DNA from 2 places in the Shewanella livingstonensis genome. Region 1 is predicted to be linked to the other one. Evidence: predicted binding sites of a transcription regulator. Region 1 holds the regulator's gene; the other holds the start of a gene.
What was found. The regulator LexA, encoded in region 1, represses DNA repair genes until DNA is damaged. The targets are predictions, from matches to a motif close to TACTGTATNNNNATACAGTA.
Positions count from the first base shown of each region.

Region 2: the regulator LexA is predicted to act here: its motif matches at 3,882-3,901, upstream of recG (ATP-dependent DNA helicase RecG).

Region 1 covers NZ_CP034015.1:4,828,285-4,836,225, forward strand. The annotation lists gene EGC82_RS21150 (hypothetical protein) at 27-290, opposite strand; gene EGC82_RS21155 (hypothetical protein) at 287-550, opposite strand; gene EGC82_RS21160 (VOC family protein) at 655-1,434, opposite strand; gene mtr (tryptophan permease) at 1,579-2,835, opposite strand; gene plsB (glycerol-3-phosphate 1-O-acyltransferase PlsB) at 2,835-5,258, opposite strand; gene lexA (transcriptional repressor LexA) at 5,523-6,137, shown strand; gene EGC82_RS21180 (cell division inhibitor SulA) at 6,134-6,640, shown strand; gene coxB (cytochrome c oxidase subunit II) at 7,035-7,941, shown strand, end outside.
Region 2 covers NZ_CP034015.1:4,727,772-4,735,712, reverse strand. The annotation lists gene EGC82_RS20705 (beta-ketoacyl synthase chain length factor) at 1-285, opposite strand, end outside; gene EGC82_RS20700 (DUF3014 domain-containing protein) at 545-1,438, opposite strand; gene recG (ATP-dependent DNA helicase RecG) at 1,734-3,809, opposite strand; gene EGC82_RS20690 (response regulator transcription factor) at 3,953-4,561, opposite strand; gene EGC82_RS20685 (sensor histidine kinase) at 4,558-5,649, opposite strand; gene EGC82_RS20680 (tetratricopeptide repeat protein) at 5,715-6,395, opposite strand; gene EGC82_RS20675 (calcium/sodium antiporter) at 6,581-7,510, opposite strand; gene EGC82_RS20670 (AMP-binding protein) at 7,653-7,941, opposite strand, start outside.

The DNA of each region.
Region 1 (7,941 bases):
ACACCGGGATTAATTTCAAGTTCGAATTATTGGCGTTTAAACGATTCATTGAGTTGATTGGTTTCATCTTGTTTCTTTTTACGACATGCTGCTATGTCATCGGGATGACCATACTTACATGGATCGCTGGCTAAAATGGCGATAGGCAGATTTATCAACATATAGTCATTGTCATTTCGATTGTCATCAGCATTACCACTATTACCTATGCTTGTCGGTCTAGTCGCACTGCATGCCGATAGTATGACTAAAGCCGATAACAAAGTTAATTGAGCTATCAATTTCTTCATTGTTGTACTAATCCTTGTTTTTGACGTGCGAGATTGACCATACGAAACATTCCCCATGCCATAGCTGAGCCACCAATAACTAACATCGCATTGATAACCATAGGGTGAGCTAGCATAGGTAAAAAACTATCATCAAACCCAGCAAATACTCCATAAAGCCCTAAGCCAAAAAGTAAAGTACCGGGAAAGTCGATAATGGCCACTATTATCATACTGCGATGAATGCTTGCTAACTCGACTTTTTTTGCATCTTTTGTCATTGAATCATCCTTGTTTTTTTATCCTTTATGTCGGCTAATTCTGACATGATTTTATCATGTTAGTTCATTTAAAGATTATTTTTCATGCTATAACTGCTGGATAATTAAGCCGCAGGATCGATAAGCGAAATGACAGAAAATACCCCACCTTGTGGATCATTCAGTACTGAAAAACGGCCAACATCTGGAATATCAGTAGCAGGTACACAGACAATTGCTCCTAGACTTTGGGCTTTTGAAACTGAAGCATCACAGTCCTCCACCGCGAAATAGTTCATCCAATGCGCAGGAGTATTGCCCCAGTCGGCAGTCATTTCCATCATGCCACCAATAGCTTGCTCGCCTACGTACCATTGGGTGTATTCAAACTCAACCATATCAATCCGCTGGGTTTGGTAACCTAACACTTGGCTGTAAAACTGTTTCGCAACAGCGGTATTTCGACATGCTAACTCCACCCAGCATAATGTATTAACCTCATGGGCACGCTTTATTCCAATGTGATCTTGCCCCTGCCATAATGCAAATCGACAGCCTTCAGGATCGCTACACAGTGCCATACGACCTGCATCTCCGACAGAATGTGGGCCAGCTAATACCTGACCACCACCTTGCTTAACCAATTCAGCTGAAATGGCAACATCATCAACCGCAAAATAAATAGTCCAATGAGTCGGTAATGCCTCCATTTCTGCTGGCATGGGGTACATAGCAGCAATATCATCACCGTCAATTTGCAACATGGTAAAATGCCCTTCTGGCATCGGCATATCATCTGCTCCCCAGCCAAATAGCGCCTGATAAAATGCTTTACCTGCCGCCCAATCATGAGTTGCTAATTCAATCCAACATGGTTGTCCCTGTTGATACTGTCGTACCTGCATATCCTAATCCTTAGTAAAAAGAAGTGGCCAAATATAGCTGACTTAAAATTTATCTCATAAGTTAAGTCGATATCAGCAGAAAAGCAAAAAGCCTTCAAACGAAGGCTTTTTGCTAAACAATGAATACATTAAAACTCGTCGAGATTATTTAAATACCGGTAAAATATCCGCCATTGCCAGTAAGTGACATGTTGCCGTAACGACACCAAACAACACCACAAGCACAATCAATGGAGTCCCGCCTGGCACCTTAAAACCGACATAATGAGGATATTGCTGTCTCACTTTATACGCCAATAAAGCCGGAACAATAACAGCCCATATAGTGGCGGCAAGTGCAGCAAAACCAATGGCGAGGATAAAACCATTAGGAAATAGCAAACCCAATATTGTTGGCGGTATAAACGTAACTGCGGCAGTTTTAATCCGTCCAGTACGTGAGTCATCAAAACCAAATAGGTCGGCAAGGTAGTCAAACAACCCTAAGGTAACGCCTAAAAATGATGATGCAACAGCAAGGTTGGCAAACAGAGTTAACATATTATCAAGCCATTGGCTGGCAATGACACCGGACAATGCCGCAACTAACACGCCAATATTACCACCTTGAGCAATAATATCAGCAAACTGGCTACGTTGAATATTACCCATAGTTGCCACTAACCAACACACATAAATAACTAACGCGATACTGGTTCCAGTAATGATAGCTTTAACAATTGTTTTTGAATCTTTACCGTAATATTTAACTAAACTGGGTACATTACCGTGATAACCAAAACTGGCTAAGCCAAAAGGAATAGCAGCAAGTAAATAAGGCAGATAGCGCGACTCACCATTGGGTGATACTAGCTTCACGGTGTCAATGTCGATTAATAAGTTACCGATAGCCAAGAAGAACGTGATCACCATACCACCGAGCATGATTGTAGTGATTCGATCAACCGCTTTAGTACTGATAAATACCACCAGGGCCAAAACCACAGCAAAAACCAAGCCAGCCAAACTTTGAGGTAAACTCACCCCCAATGCCGACAAACTATGATTAACAATCGATCCACCACCACTGATGTACGCATAAGTTAAAATATATAATACAAAGGTGATGGATACACCGTTAATCACCCGCCAAAACTGTCCGAGAGTCACGCGGGTTAAGGTGTCAAAACTGTCACCGGGTTCAAAATGTAAATTGGCTTCTAATAACAGCAAACCCGACATTAACATGCAAAACCATACGCCTAACAACATGGCGATTGAATAACCAAACCACATCCCAGCACCAACAACGGGCAATGAAAACATTCCCGCACCGACAGTGGTGCCAGCAATAATCATTGCCCCGCCCAATACTGACTTACCACTAGTACGATGCTTTGCTGCATTCATATGGTTAGCCATTATTGTCCGTGCTCCGCGTGCACACTATCAACAATGGTTTGTCTTACTGACGAACTCAGTAACCTATTAGCATGATCTCGAATTCTGATCACCTCTTCACGATGTTCAAGACTGCATAAGTAGCCTAATTCTTTTAACTTAACACTCAGAGTATTATACAATTTTTTATCATAAAACTCTGGAGCGGTAATCCCATGTAGCGCCCCTAATCGTTGCGCCAGCAAGTGACTGTCGGTTTCAAGTGCTGAACGTTCAAGCTCTGGCTTTATCGCCAGTAAATTGAAGATAATGGCATAACGCTGCAACGTCTCACTGATCGTTTCAGCCAGAAGTAATACTTGGGTAATATGGCGAGGCGTAATAGAAAAGTTATCGTTGCCAGTCAGTAAACCTTGCTCAACCATGAAATCTAAAATGCCATCAACATGCTTAGGTACATCGTCAATACCCATAAATAACTCAGCTTTTAGTAATGGATAAAAATCCATTACAATGGCATGAATCCGTGCACGATCGCATTCATCATATTGCACTAAACAACTGGCAATTAATGAAGGTAGTGCCATTAGATGAATAATATTATTACGGTAATAACTCATGGTGATGGCAATTTTTTCATCCACAGAAATAATTTCACCAATAAGATCTTTGGTACTAACAAACTTATTTAACGACAGACAATGATCAACAATGGACTTGCCATTACCTTCGGCTACAGACGCATAATGGGTATAAGGCACCGTTTTCAATAAGGCTAAATACAAATCAAGTTGACGTTCTAACTGACTTCTTTCTAATGCATTTTGTTCTGAGGCCAATAACACCAAGCTGGTTAATGTTACTGAGCTGGCTGCAGCGGCGCCGTTAATATTGGTCATCACGCGGTTAGCAAGTACATTAACCGATGGGGTAAACCATGACGGCTTTTGATCGGGTTCTTTAGCCAGTTCCTCACGCCATTCTGGGGCCTGTTGATTTAAGAAATGCTGTAAGTTAATCGGCTCACCAAAATTAACATAACCTTGGCCAAAATTACCTAATTTACGCAGCGCTCCAAATAGCTGCCAAACAGATTCTTTTTTCTTTTTCTTACCGCTTAATTCTTTATGATAAGTAGCAACTTCCATTACATGATCGTAACCTAAATATACTGGTACTAAGGTCACTGGACGCTCTATTCCACGAAGTACGCTGTTAATCGTCATCGCTAACATGCCGGTTTTAGGCGCTAACAAACGCCCGGTGCGTGAACGACCACCTTCAGTGAAGTATTCAACCGAATAGCCTTTAGCAAATAATTGATCTAAATATTCACGAAATACTGCGGTATATAACTTATTGCCATTAAAACTACGACGAATAAAGAATGCCCCACCACGACGGAACATTGGCCCTGCAGGCCAAAAATTAAGATTAATACCTGCTGCAATATGCGGCGGCACCATCCCCTGATAATACAAAATATATGACAGCAACAAGTAATCCATATGGCTGCGATGACAAGGCACATAGACAATTTCGTGACCATCATGATGTAACTGTCTTATCTGTTCAGCACCTTTAATATTGATACCACTGTATAATTTGTTCCATAACCAAGTCAGAAAACGCTCAGCAATACGTACCAGACTATCTGAATAGTCTGCGGCAATTTCATCAAGGTATTCAATGGCGGTTTCACGTGCCTTCTCGAGTGATACTTTTTTATTAGCAGACTCTTCTTCAATGGCTTTCTTGATTGAGTCGGATTTTAATAAAGAAGCAAATAACATCTGTCGATTAGGTAATTGTGGCCCTGTCATCACTTTACGTTGCCGACGAAAATGCACTCGTGCAACACGGGTTAATTTATGGGCAATTCTTTTATCTGTGCCATGTTCGTCGGCCATATAACGAAGTGATAATGCATTAGAAAACTGAACAAAATTATGTCGGCCCAAAAACAAAATCATTAACCATTTACGTAACCATGTAGGATTTTCGCGTTCAAATACTGCCGCTTTCATGGTGTCTTCTTCTTTACCAGGCGTGCGCCCCCAATAAAGGCAAACAGGAACCAACTGAATATCTAATTCAGAATTCTCGCTATGAAGGGATAATAAACTGGTAAAATAATTAATGAATTTGTCACCGCTTTCACGTTTACCAAATATGGGTTTTCGACCTTCTAAGCAAACGACTCGAGGTACTCTTAAACCATCAAGCTGTAATGGTTCATAAGGACTGGGCAAACCAAAGCCTTCTGTGATTTCGCTCAAGGCAGCAATATCACTAATAGATTCCGTTTTCATTAAATAAACCAAAGGCTTGGTCGGATCTATGTTGAGATCATCAAAGGGATCATGTGGCACCACAATGGTCTGTACCATCCATTTCTGGATCCATCTTAATGCTCGTAAAAATATTGAATTTGGTTTTGACATGGTTATTTTCGCAATATAAGCCATTGTAATATTGTGGTATAGGATACCAGAAACCACCCTGCTTACACTATCTGGGCGACTTATCTTTACGCGCGAGCTCTCATCTTAAGAAATAGCATAAGACAAACTATAAGTAATAATCAATTAAAACATATCGTTAAATGATATTTTACCAACAAAACACAAAAAATAGTTGGTTAATACTTGCGCGAACAAAAACACTGTATATAATGACAGTCACTGTATAAAAAGACAGGAATCATCATGAGACCGTTAACGCCGCGCCAAGCAGAAATATTAGACTTAATTAAAAACAATATCGCCGAAACAGGTATGCCACCCACTCGTGCCGAAATTGCAAATCGTCTTGGCTTTAAAAGTGCTAATGCCGCCGAAGAGCATTTAAAAGCATTAGCCAAAAAAGGCTTTATCGAGATCATTCCTGGTACCTCTAGAGGTATTCGTTTACCTCATGAAGAACAGGTTGAAACCGGTCTGCCATTAATTGGACAAGTTGCTGCTGGGGAGCCTATTTTGGCCCAAGAGCATGTTGAACAATACTATCAAGTTGATGCAAACATGTTTAAACCTGCCGCAGATTTTCTACTGCGCGTTCGTGGTGATAGCATGAAAAATATCGGTATTCTAGAAGGCGACTTGCTCGCTGTACACAAAATGCAACAAGCACGTAATGGTCAGGTTGTCGTGGCGCGTGTTGATGATGACGTCACTGTAAAACGATTTGAACAAAGAGGTAATGTGATTTATCTGCATGCAGAAAATGACGATTACACCCCGATAAAAGTAGATTTAAGTTGCCAAAGCCTAACCATCGAAGGGCTTGCCGTTGGCGTTATCCGTAATGGAGATTGGTTATGAACAAACTAATGGGCATCGCGCCACGCCACCCAGGCTTATGGGTCGAATTAACTGACACAGAACTCCATGGCAACCAAACTATTCAAACATTACAAACCGTCACCCAAGGGGAAGCTGAACTGAGTCAATTGTGTAGCCAACTGGCGACATTGAGTCAGCAAGGTAGATGGATTGTGTTAATTAGCCCTCCTCATATTGGCTATAAACATATGCTGGCAAGTGCAGGCGTGAGAATGGACCGAATTTTACTGGTGCATACCAAAGATGAAGTTGAAACTTTATGGGCCATGGAAAAAGCACTGACGAGCGGTACATCAAGTGCTGTAGTAACTTGGACAAGCTCACTTGACGCTCGCGATAGTCGTCGGTTAGAAATTGTAGCCAAAAGTGCACGTGCTTTAGGTGTAGTAATTGAAGATGTAAATGCTCACTTACCTCACAAACATCAACTTGTTAGCCCTACTTTAACAAATGGAGCAAGTAATTTTTGCTCATTTCACTAAGCACGAACCCTTAATTACCAAGCCCTGTATTGAATTCAGGGTTTTTTTTCATCTTTTTTCAGCCTATTAGCCAACAAAGTGATCTTGATCAATGTTTAATCTACAAGTAATGTGGTTAACAAGGATGAAACATTTTTATCTTTAATTGGACGTGAATCAAAGTAATCGAGATAACTTTGACTCAAATGAGCCAAATCAATATTGATAAGTTCTGTCGTAGGTACAAGTGTGGTGCACCGCTAACAATAAAACCGTAAACCTTATGTTTGCAACCACCAAGGTACTTTGAGTTCATCAAGCTTTTTTCGGGAACCGAAGAGTTTGCATAGAGCAGAGAATTACTGTGTGACTCTTCTTTGTAGTTGCTATTTGCAATGAGCAGAGGAGTAGTCTTGTGAAGCAATGGTTGTATTGTTTACTGGTTGTGTGTGTAGCACTTCCGCTTGGGGCATCAGAAATGCCCCTTAACATGACTCAAGGCGTGACAGATATCAGTGGTAAGGTTTATGACCTCCACATGACGATTCTATACATCTGTTGTGCGATTGGGTTAGTGGTGTTTGGGATCATGATTTATTCAATGATCTATCACCGTAAATCAAAAGGCGCTGTTGCGGCTAATTTTCACGAAAGTACCAAAGTGGAAATAGCTTGGACCATCATCCCTTTCATCATATTAATTGCTATGGCTATTCCAGCCACTAAAACCTTAATTGCTATGGAAGATCCCAGCGATGCTGATCTGACGATTAAAATTACTGGGTCACAGTGGAAATGGCATTACAGCTATTTTGATAAAGACATCGAATTTTACAGCACACTATCCACCCCCAGAGAGCAAATTGACGGCAGCGAGGCCAAGGGTGAACATTACCTCCTAGAAGTCGATAAACCACTCGTGCTACCCATAAACCAAAAAGTACGCTTCTTGATGACATCCGATGATGTGATCCACTCATGGTGGGTACCTGCCTTCGCGGTTAAAAAAGACGCCAATCCAGGCTTTATTAATGAATCATGGACTCGAATAGATAAGCCCGGTATTTATCGCGGCCAGTGCGCCGAGTTATGCGGTAAAGACCATGGCTTTATGCCTATTGTGGTACAAGCTTTATCTGAAGCGGATTTTGATAATTGGTTAGTTGAACAAAAGCAACTGGCTAGCAATGCAGCGGCAGCAGCAACCGCATCATTATCACAAACATTATCTATTGAAGAGCTGACCACCCAAGGTGAACAAATCTATATTGCCAGGTGTGCAGCTTGTCACCAACCCAATGGCGCAGGTCTTCCTGGGGTAT
Region 2 (7,941 bases), 100 kb from region 1:
AGTAATGTCGTTCAGTAAACCCAATGTTCTAGTGAGTTCGCCATGTCGAGATGAGAAAATACTCCGGCAATTATTGTCCGGTTGGCATTGGTGTGCTGCGGTTAGCATCATTTTAGTTAAACGGCTAAAACGACGACGTTGCATGGCTGGAATGTGAGCCAATGCAGGTGAGTCAGGCTTGGGCGGCAAGTTGCCATTAGGCTGTTGCCATTGCTGCCAACTTTCAGTAGTTTGGAAGTTCGGCGACCATGCGCCCCATGATAAAAGATCAAATACTAAATGCACCACATTCCCTCTATAACTGCCGAGCTATCCTTATCTAATTGTTAACAATAATCACCTAAATAAAGACGGTTCGTTAACGTTGTCGATTGTACACCCAAGTTAATGTAGATAAGAAGTCGTGTAGACGAAAAAGGCTACTAGCAGAAAGTTAATTGACCAAAGTAACGCTTCAATAAAAAAGCGCGACGGTGAACGTCGCGCTAATGGTTAATAACCTAGTTATCTAATTAAGCCAGTGTTGTATTTTTAAGACAAAAGCTTATTGATTAGGAAAGCTTTGCTGTAACTTTTTGACTGCAGCTTTGATTTTACGAGTGTTGTCTGGCCCCATACGGATCAACAACTTTTGTGCATTAGGTAATGCTTCAAGGTTAGGATCTACATATTTGTAGTTAACACTGATAGATGATAACTCAATAGGTTCTTCAATAATGGGTGCGCTCGCAATCATGCTAAAAGCCTGCTGCATGCGCTTATCAAAATCAATGTCGTTATAACCAAGCTCAATAAATGCTTCGGCAAAGAGTGGTTTTAATTCAGTATAAGTAGCCACTAAATCTTTATCGTTTAAGCCTTCTATAAAATTCGCATACAAATCATATCGATGATAACCGTCTGGGTTAAGATAGGTTTTGTTGGTTATTTCACTTACAGTAAATTGGGTGTCAGGGCCTTTTAGCGGGCTTGCTTTATGCACGATATCGCCTTGGGCCAGGTTATCGACAAACACCACAAATTGACGAGCGATGTCTTTTTTCAAGATCATCGGCGCAATTTTCATGCCGTTAGCAATAGCCAATGTTTTTGCTTCAACAAAATCATCAGATTCAGCTAAAGCAGGCAGTGGCTCTACAGCTTCAGTTGTAGCAGCAGTCGATGTTTCAGATTCCCCAGTAGGCACCACATCATTTGTAGCTGTGGTGTTTTGCGGTTCTTCAATAGGCGTTTGTTCTATTGGCAGCTCTGGAACTGATTCTGGCAGTTCAATAGGAGTCATAGCAAGCGGTTCAAATTCTTCAGTATCATCACTGGTAAAATAGAAATAACTGCTCGCACCTAGTAGCGCAATAACCGCGATAGCGATTAATAGCATGTTAGATCCTGGTTTTTCCGCGGTTTGCGGGGTAATTCGGTCTTCTTCATTAACTTGCATTTCAATTCCTTGGCGTTATAGCTAATCGATATAAATATCTAGATGGAGTCGAAAAATTCTGCATGATACCAATCACATTAATTATCAGAACAGTTCAGAGCGTCTCAAGCTTTTCAATTAAAATCACTTTACTCTGCGTAAAATGGATATGTCTTCAAGCATTTGTCTTGATTACAGTAATTTGAATTCCTACAGCATGACCATATAACTAACACGATTGGCATACCATTTTGCAATATTCGGCACACTTGTCTAGTGATAACTGATGATAATGAACAATATATTATGATCTATATTACGCTTGGACATATTGTTGTCTATCACCTATCCAACGTTGAATGATAGCATCAACGTTTTCAGGCACTTGCTGGTATACGTGCGATGCCAATTTTTGGGTTGGTGAAATTAAATGTTGATCGCGGATCAGATCAGCAATTTTAAGATCTGCTAAACCCGTTTGTTTGGTACCCAGCACTTCTCCCGGTCCTCTAATTTCTAAGTCTTTTTGAGCAATAACAAAACCATCATTACTGTTCCTAAGTACGCCTAAGCGTTTGGTGGCGGTTTGTGACAGTGGCGCTTTATAAAGTAATACACAATGACTAGCCACAGCACCTCGCCCTACACGACCTCGCAATTGATGTAACTGTGCTAGACCCAAACGTTCAGGATTTTCGATAATCATTAAACTGGCATTGGGTACATCAACGCCGACTTCTATGACGGTAGTAGCGACCAATAAGTTCAACTCACCCGCTTTAAATTGCGCCATAATAGCCTGTTTTTCAGCACTTTTCATTCGGCCATGGATCAAGCCTATTTTAAGTTCAGGTAATGCTATGGTCAATTCTGCTGCAGTGTCTTCTGCTGCTTGGCATTCAAGTACTTCAGATTCTTCAATTAAGGTGCATACCCAATAAGCTTGGCGATTATCGTGTAATGCAGCCTGTTTAACTCGTTCAATTACTTGTTCTCGGCGGCTGTCGGCAATCGCAACCGTTGTTACCGGGGTACGTCCAGGAGGAAGTTCGTCAATAGTTGAAGTATCAAGATCTGCATAAGCGGTCATCGCTAGGGTGCGCGGAATTGGAGTGGCTGTCATGATTAACTGGTGTGGATGAAAGCCTTGGCTGACGCCTTTTTCTCGTAAGCCTAAGCGTTGATGCACACCAAAACGATGTTGTTCATCAATAATAATCAGTGCCAGCTTGTTAAAAACCACCGCCTGTTGAAATATCGCGTGAGTACCTATAACCATTTGGGCTGCGCCAGAGGCTATGTTTTCCAGTGATTGCGCTCTGGCTTTACCTTTTAACTTACCCGCTAGCCAGCCGACTTTGAGCCCAAGTGGTTCAAACCAAGCGGTAAAATTACTGACATGTTGTTCTGCTAGTAGCTCTGTGGGTGCCATCATGGCCACTTGATATCCGTTTTCAATCGCTTGCAATGCCGCAAGGGCCGCTACCAAGGTTTTACCGGAACCTACATCGCCTTGAACTAAACGCATCATGGGCGTTGGATGCTGAATATCTTGGTTAATTTCAGCGACAACTCGTTGCTGTGCTCCAGTTGGTGTAAAAGGCAATTGGGCTAGAAAAGGGGTTAATAACTGGCCTGTTGCTGGCATTGGAACGGCAGCATCTTGGTTACTGCGCTGGCGTAATTGCAACATACTCAAGTTATGAGCTAATAATTCTTCTTGAATGAGTCGTTGCTGGGCCGGATGTTGACCTTGTTCTAATTCAAAGGGTGATACAGAGCTGTGCGGCCGGTGTAAAATGTGCAACGCATCTCGAAGGCTAATATTGTTTGGCTGCAATGCACTGGGTAATAATTCTGCCAAGCCACCTTGATCTAGCATGCTTAAGGCTTGCTCTGTCAGTTTTATCCAACTCGCTTGCTTAACACCTTCTGTTGTAGGGTAAATAGGCGTAAGGGTGTCGCTTAAGGTGACGGATTCGCCAGGATGGATGATTTGATATTCAGGGTGAACAATTTCTTTGTGATGATTGCCGCGACGTATTTCACCGTAAGCCCGAATGGTGGCGCCATTTTCCATGGCGTTACGTTGTGCCATTGAAAAATTAAAAAATCGTAGGCTCATCATTCCACTATGATCGCGCACATTACACATAAGCATGCGTCGTCGACCTTGCATTATTTGAGTAGACTGAATTTCTGCTTCGATGGTGCCATAACTACCAGGAGGCAATGCTGCAATTGGGTGGATTTGCGTACGGTCTTCATAGCGCAGCGGTAAATGAAACAGCACATCTTGTACTGTTTTAATGCCTAACTTAGCCAGTTTTTCCGCAACCTTTTTGGCAACGCCTTTAAGGTCGGTGATCGGAACAAGATCCAGTCGTAGCAAATTGTGCACACCTCAAATTAATTATTAAACATGTCAAAAAATCATAGTAATTTCAAGCCATCAATTTTAAATCACTGTAATTATATACAGATGTTTAAGGTATCTTAGCAGACTTTGCATACAAGGCAAGATTAAGCCACTAATTACAGCCAACCCTTTTGCTTGGCGATTCTGGCTGCATCAATTCGGTTACTGGCATTAAGTTTGCTAATGGCTTCTGACAAATAGTTTCGTACTGTGCCTTCGGCAATAAACAGCTGACTGGCAATATCGCTAGTTGATAAGCCTTCGCTTGCTAGGCGCAATGCACGTCTTTCTTTGTCGTTGAGAGGATCTATTTCACCAATAGCGGTGAAGGCTAATTCTGGATCGATAACTCGTTTACCCGCCATCACTTGTTTAATCGCATTAATTAAGTCATCAGACGGTGCGTCTTTTAATAAAAAACCACCGACACCATATTCTAATGCTCGTTTGATATAGCCTGCTCGGCCAAAGGTGGTCAGAATAATTACTTTGGTCTGGCTACGTTGTTGTTGTAGCCACTGGCTCAGTTCTAATCCAGTTTTCCCGGGCATTTCAATGTCGGTTAACAATAAGTCGAAATGTTGTGACTTAAGCAGCTGCATGGCTTTGTCGCCATCTTCTGCTTCGGTGATATTGATGTTATTTACGCTATCGGCCGCCAGTGTCAGTAACGCTGCTAATGCACCACGCACCATGGCTTGATCTTCTGCTAATAAAATATTCATGTGGCCTCAGCTAATGGCAAGGTGATAGTGACAACAAATTGTGGCGTTAATTGGTATTGCACCTCAGCATGTAATAATGTTGCTCGCTCTTTTATGCCTTTAAGTCCGTTACCTTCAACAAAGGTGTTTATGGCACTGTTTTCAATATATTGCAGCGATATTTGATCTTGTTGTGTGTGGGTTAATATAGTGCAATGGTCAGCTTGGCTATGCTTAATGGTATTGTTTACCAGCTCAGTTAGTATCAGGCAAAGTTGTGATTCGGTTAAGTTATTCAGCTTAGGCCATTGCCCCTCTAGCGTGACAGCGACAGAGTTATCACGCAACGTTTGGGCTAAGGTATTTAAGGTTTGCGCTAAGCCTTGGTGTTTATAGTCTGTCACGGTTTGGCGAATTTGGCTTAAGCAGTCGCGGGTTATCTGGCTGACCTGACTAATTTGTTGCTGCGCCTGCACCATTTTACCGGCGCTGATGAGTTTATCGGCCAGTTCTGCTTTTAAGGCTATTGAGGCTAAATGATGACCCATTACATCATGCAGATCACGGGCAATCCGTTCGCGTTCTAGTGCAGTGGCGAGGTGAGTGATTTCATCTTTAGATTGTTGCTGCTGGCGTTTTATGTGTTGGCGGTTTTGTTCAATAATGCCAAATACACCTACGCCAAAACATATGCCCATACCATAAAGAGTAAAGAAGTAACCAGAGTAACCCACGCCAAGGTTAATGCTTAAAAGCAAGATGCTTAGTCCAATAAAACTCAATATTGCAGTACGGAGTGAGTAGAAAAAGCCAATAAAGAAACAACAAAAGCTGAATAAGGAAATCGCGCCGCTGGTTAAAAATCCAGAGGCAATAGCGGTGACTAACATGAGTGAAATCGGTCGAAATGCTTGCTCTTTTGTGCTGTTATAGGCCCCAAAATAGCCAATAATAAAAGGGACTAGCAATAACAATGCGAAGGTGATTTTTAACCATTGTCCGGCCATAAAATACAGCGGAATAAAGTAAAAACCTAAATTGATGAGGTAAACCCACGCGGTTTTTTGCTCGTAACTTTGTTCTTTATTTGTCGATAAACTGAGTGTCATAGTGCCTCCTAGCGCAGTTAATCATAGAGTAACTGCGCGTTAACTCAAGTTATAAACCATAGTGACTATTGCTTAGCAGCCTGTTGGTTTAATAGAAATTTTGCCCAACCATATTGTGGGTCAATATCCATCGCTGCTTGCCAGTCTTGCATTGCTCCACTCAAGTTGCCTTGCTCTTGTTTTGCTAAGCCTCTCCATGTGTAAGCTTCGGCGTGTCCCCAACAAATCGTGTCACAAGGTAGGTCATACAGGGTAATGGCTTGGCTGGCTAAGGTTTGTGCTTTATCCAGTCCACCGCCAAATGCACCAGGGGTATAGAAGGCGTTAATTGCTTTGACTAAACTAACACGTGGATTATTGGGTTCCAGTTCTGTGGCTTGTTGTAATAACTGGGTTGTTTCCATGCCCAACGTCATACCTTTACTATTATCAACAGCGATTTGCATACCATAAACCGCCGCTAGCAGTGCTTGTGAGTCAGCCGAGGTTTGTTGATCTAGCATGGTTTCGAGGGTTTGCTGGGCTTGAGTTAACGACTGAGCAGCGATTACGCGTTGACCTATAATGTTGGCTGTAATGGCTAGGCGGTAATTGGCATAGGCTTTTTCATAGTTGCTACTGTTTTGGCTATATTGAGTTAGCTCACTGATATTCATGGTGTTAGCGGCTGCATCAATGTCACTGATATTAGCAAAGCTAGTTTGACTGACTAAGGTTAGGCTAGTGATTAGTAGTAATGTTTTCATGGCTATCTCCGGGTAAGTTAATCCAAACAAGTTGTTGTTGGGATAGGCTTAGTATGCAGATAGCACTAAGTGATTAGCAGACACAAAGGTCACTAAAATAGGATGACAAATGTCATGTTCTTTATAAAAAAGGCCGAATTTTCATTCGGCCTTGTTACAAATAAGCAGTTGATGCGGCGAGTCACTTAAACCACTTGCATCACTAAGTAACTGGTATAACCAAGGTAACCCGCAAGTAACACTCCACCTTCACGACGGCCAATTCTTAAGCCACTCCATGCGAAAGGTAACACCATAATGGCGAAGATAACCATGACCATAAAGTCTATGTCATTAAAGCCTGCAGCAGATACCGGATGAATTAATGCTGTCGCGCCCAAAATGCCCAGCACATTAAAAATATTTGATCCCACAACGTTACCGATGGCAATATCGCTTTGACCTTTTAATGCCGCCATAACCGACGTAACAAGTTCAGGCATGCTGGTTCCTATCGCCACAATTGTTAAACCGATAATGACTTCGCTGATGCCAAACTGTTTGGCCAAATCGACAGCGCCATCAACAAACAAAATCCCCCCGCCAACTAACATAGATATACCAACGGCAATAAGCGCAATGGACAGTAGTGGATTTTGTGGTTTAGTGTCGATATCTAATTCTTCAGGATTATTTTTCGAACTAATATAACTAAATACAAGATAGCCGATAAGTAAGCTAAATAATATTGCGCCGTCTATGAAGCTGACTTCACCATCAAGTAACAAACACCATACAAAAATCGACGCGGCAATCATGATGGGAATATCACGTCTTACCATTTGAGAATGTACAGTAATAGGTCGAATGAGTGCTGTAATGGCTAAAATTAGGCCAATATTAACAATGTTTGATCCAACAACATTGCCTAAAGCAATACCTGGGTTACCTGCTAACGCAGATTTTACGCTCACTGCTAATTCTGGTGCACTGGTACCAAATGCCACAATGGTTAAGCCAATGATAAGCGGTGCAATACCTAAACGCAGTGCAACAGCACTTGCTCCGCGAACTAAGGCCTCGGCGCCAAAGGTTAAAATGATAAAACCGCCAATGATGGATAACGCAATTAACATGATTGTTTCTGCCTTGTGATGTTAAGCCGCACTAAAGTAGCACTGCCTATTAACTTGCGCGTATATTGACAGAATATGTCAAAAAAATACACGCTGTTAGCGTGTATTTTTTTCGAGTAAAACAACAAATATAAATTATTAATTACAACTCGTCTTCCCAGCGTATTTTAGCGCCGCGAACACCGTCTACTTTGGTGCTAAATGCTTTTTCAAGCACGTGACGTTTAATTTTTAACGTCGGTGTTAGTACATCGTTTTCAATGGTCCAGTCATCATTTACGATTATAATCGCATCAATATGCTCATGTGACTCAAGATTTGGATTAATGCTGTCAAGCGTCGCTTTTAATGAGGTTCTCACTTCCTCACGAGGCTGCAATTTTGAGCCTTCAGAAAGTTGTGCCAACGCCACCGGATGAGGTAAGCCAGAG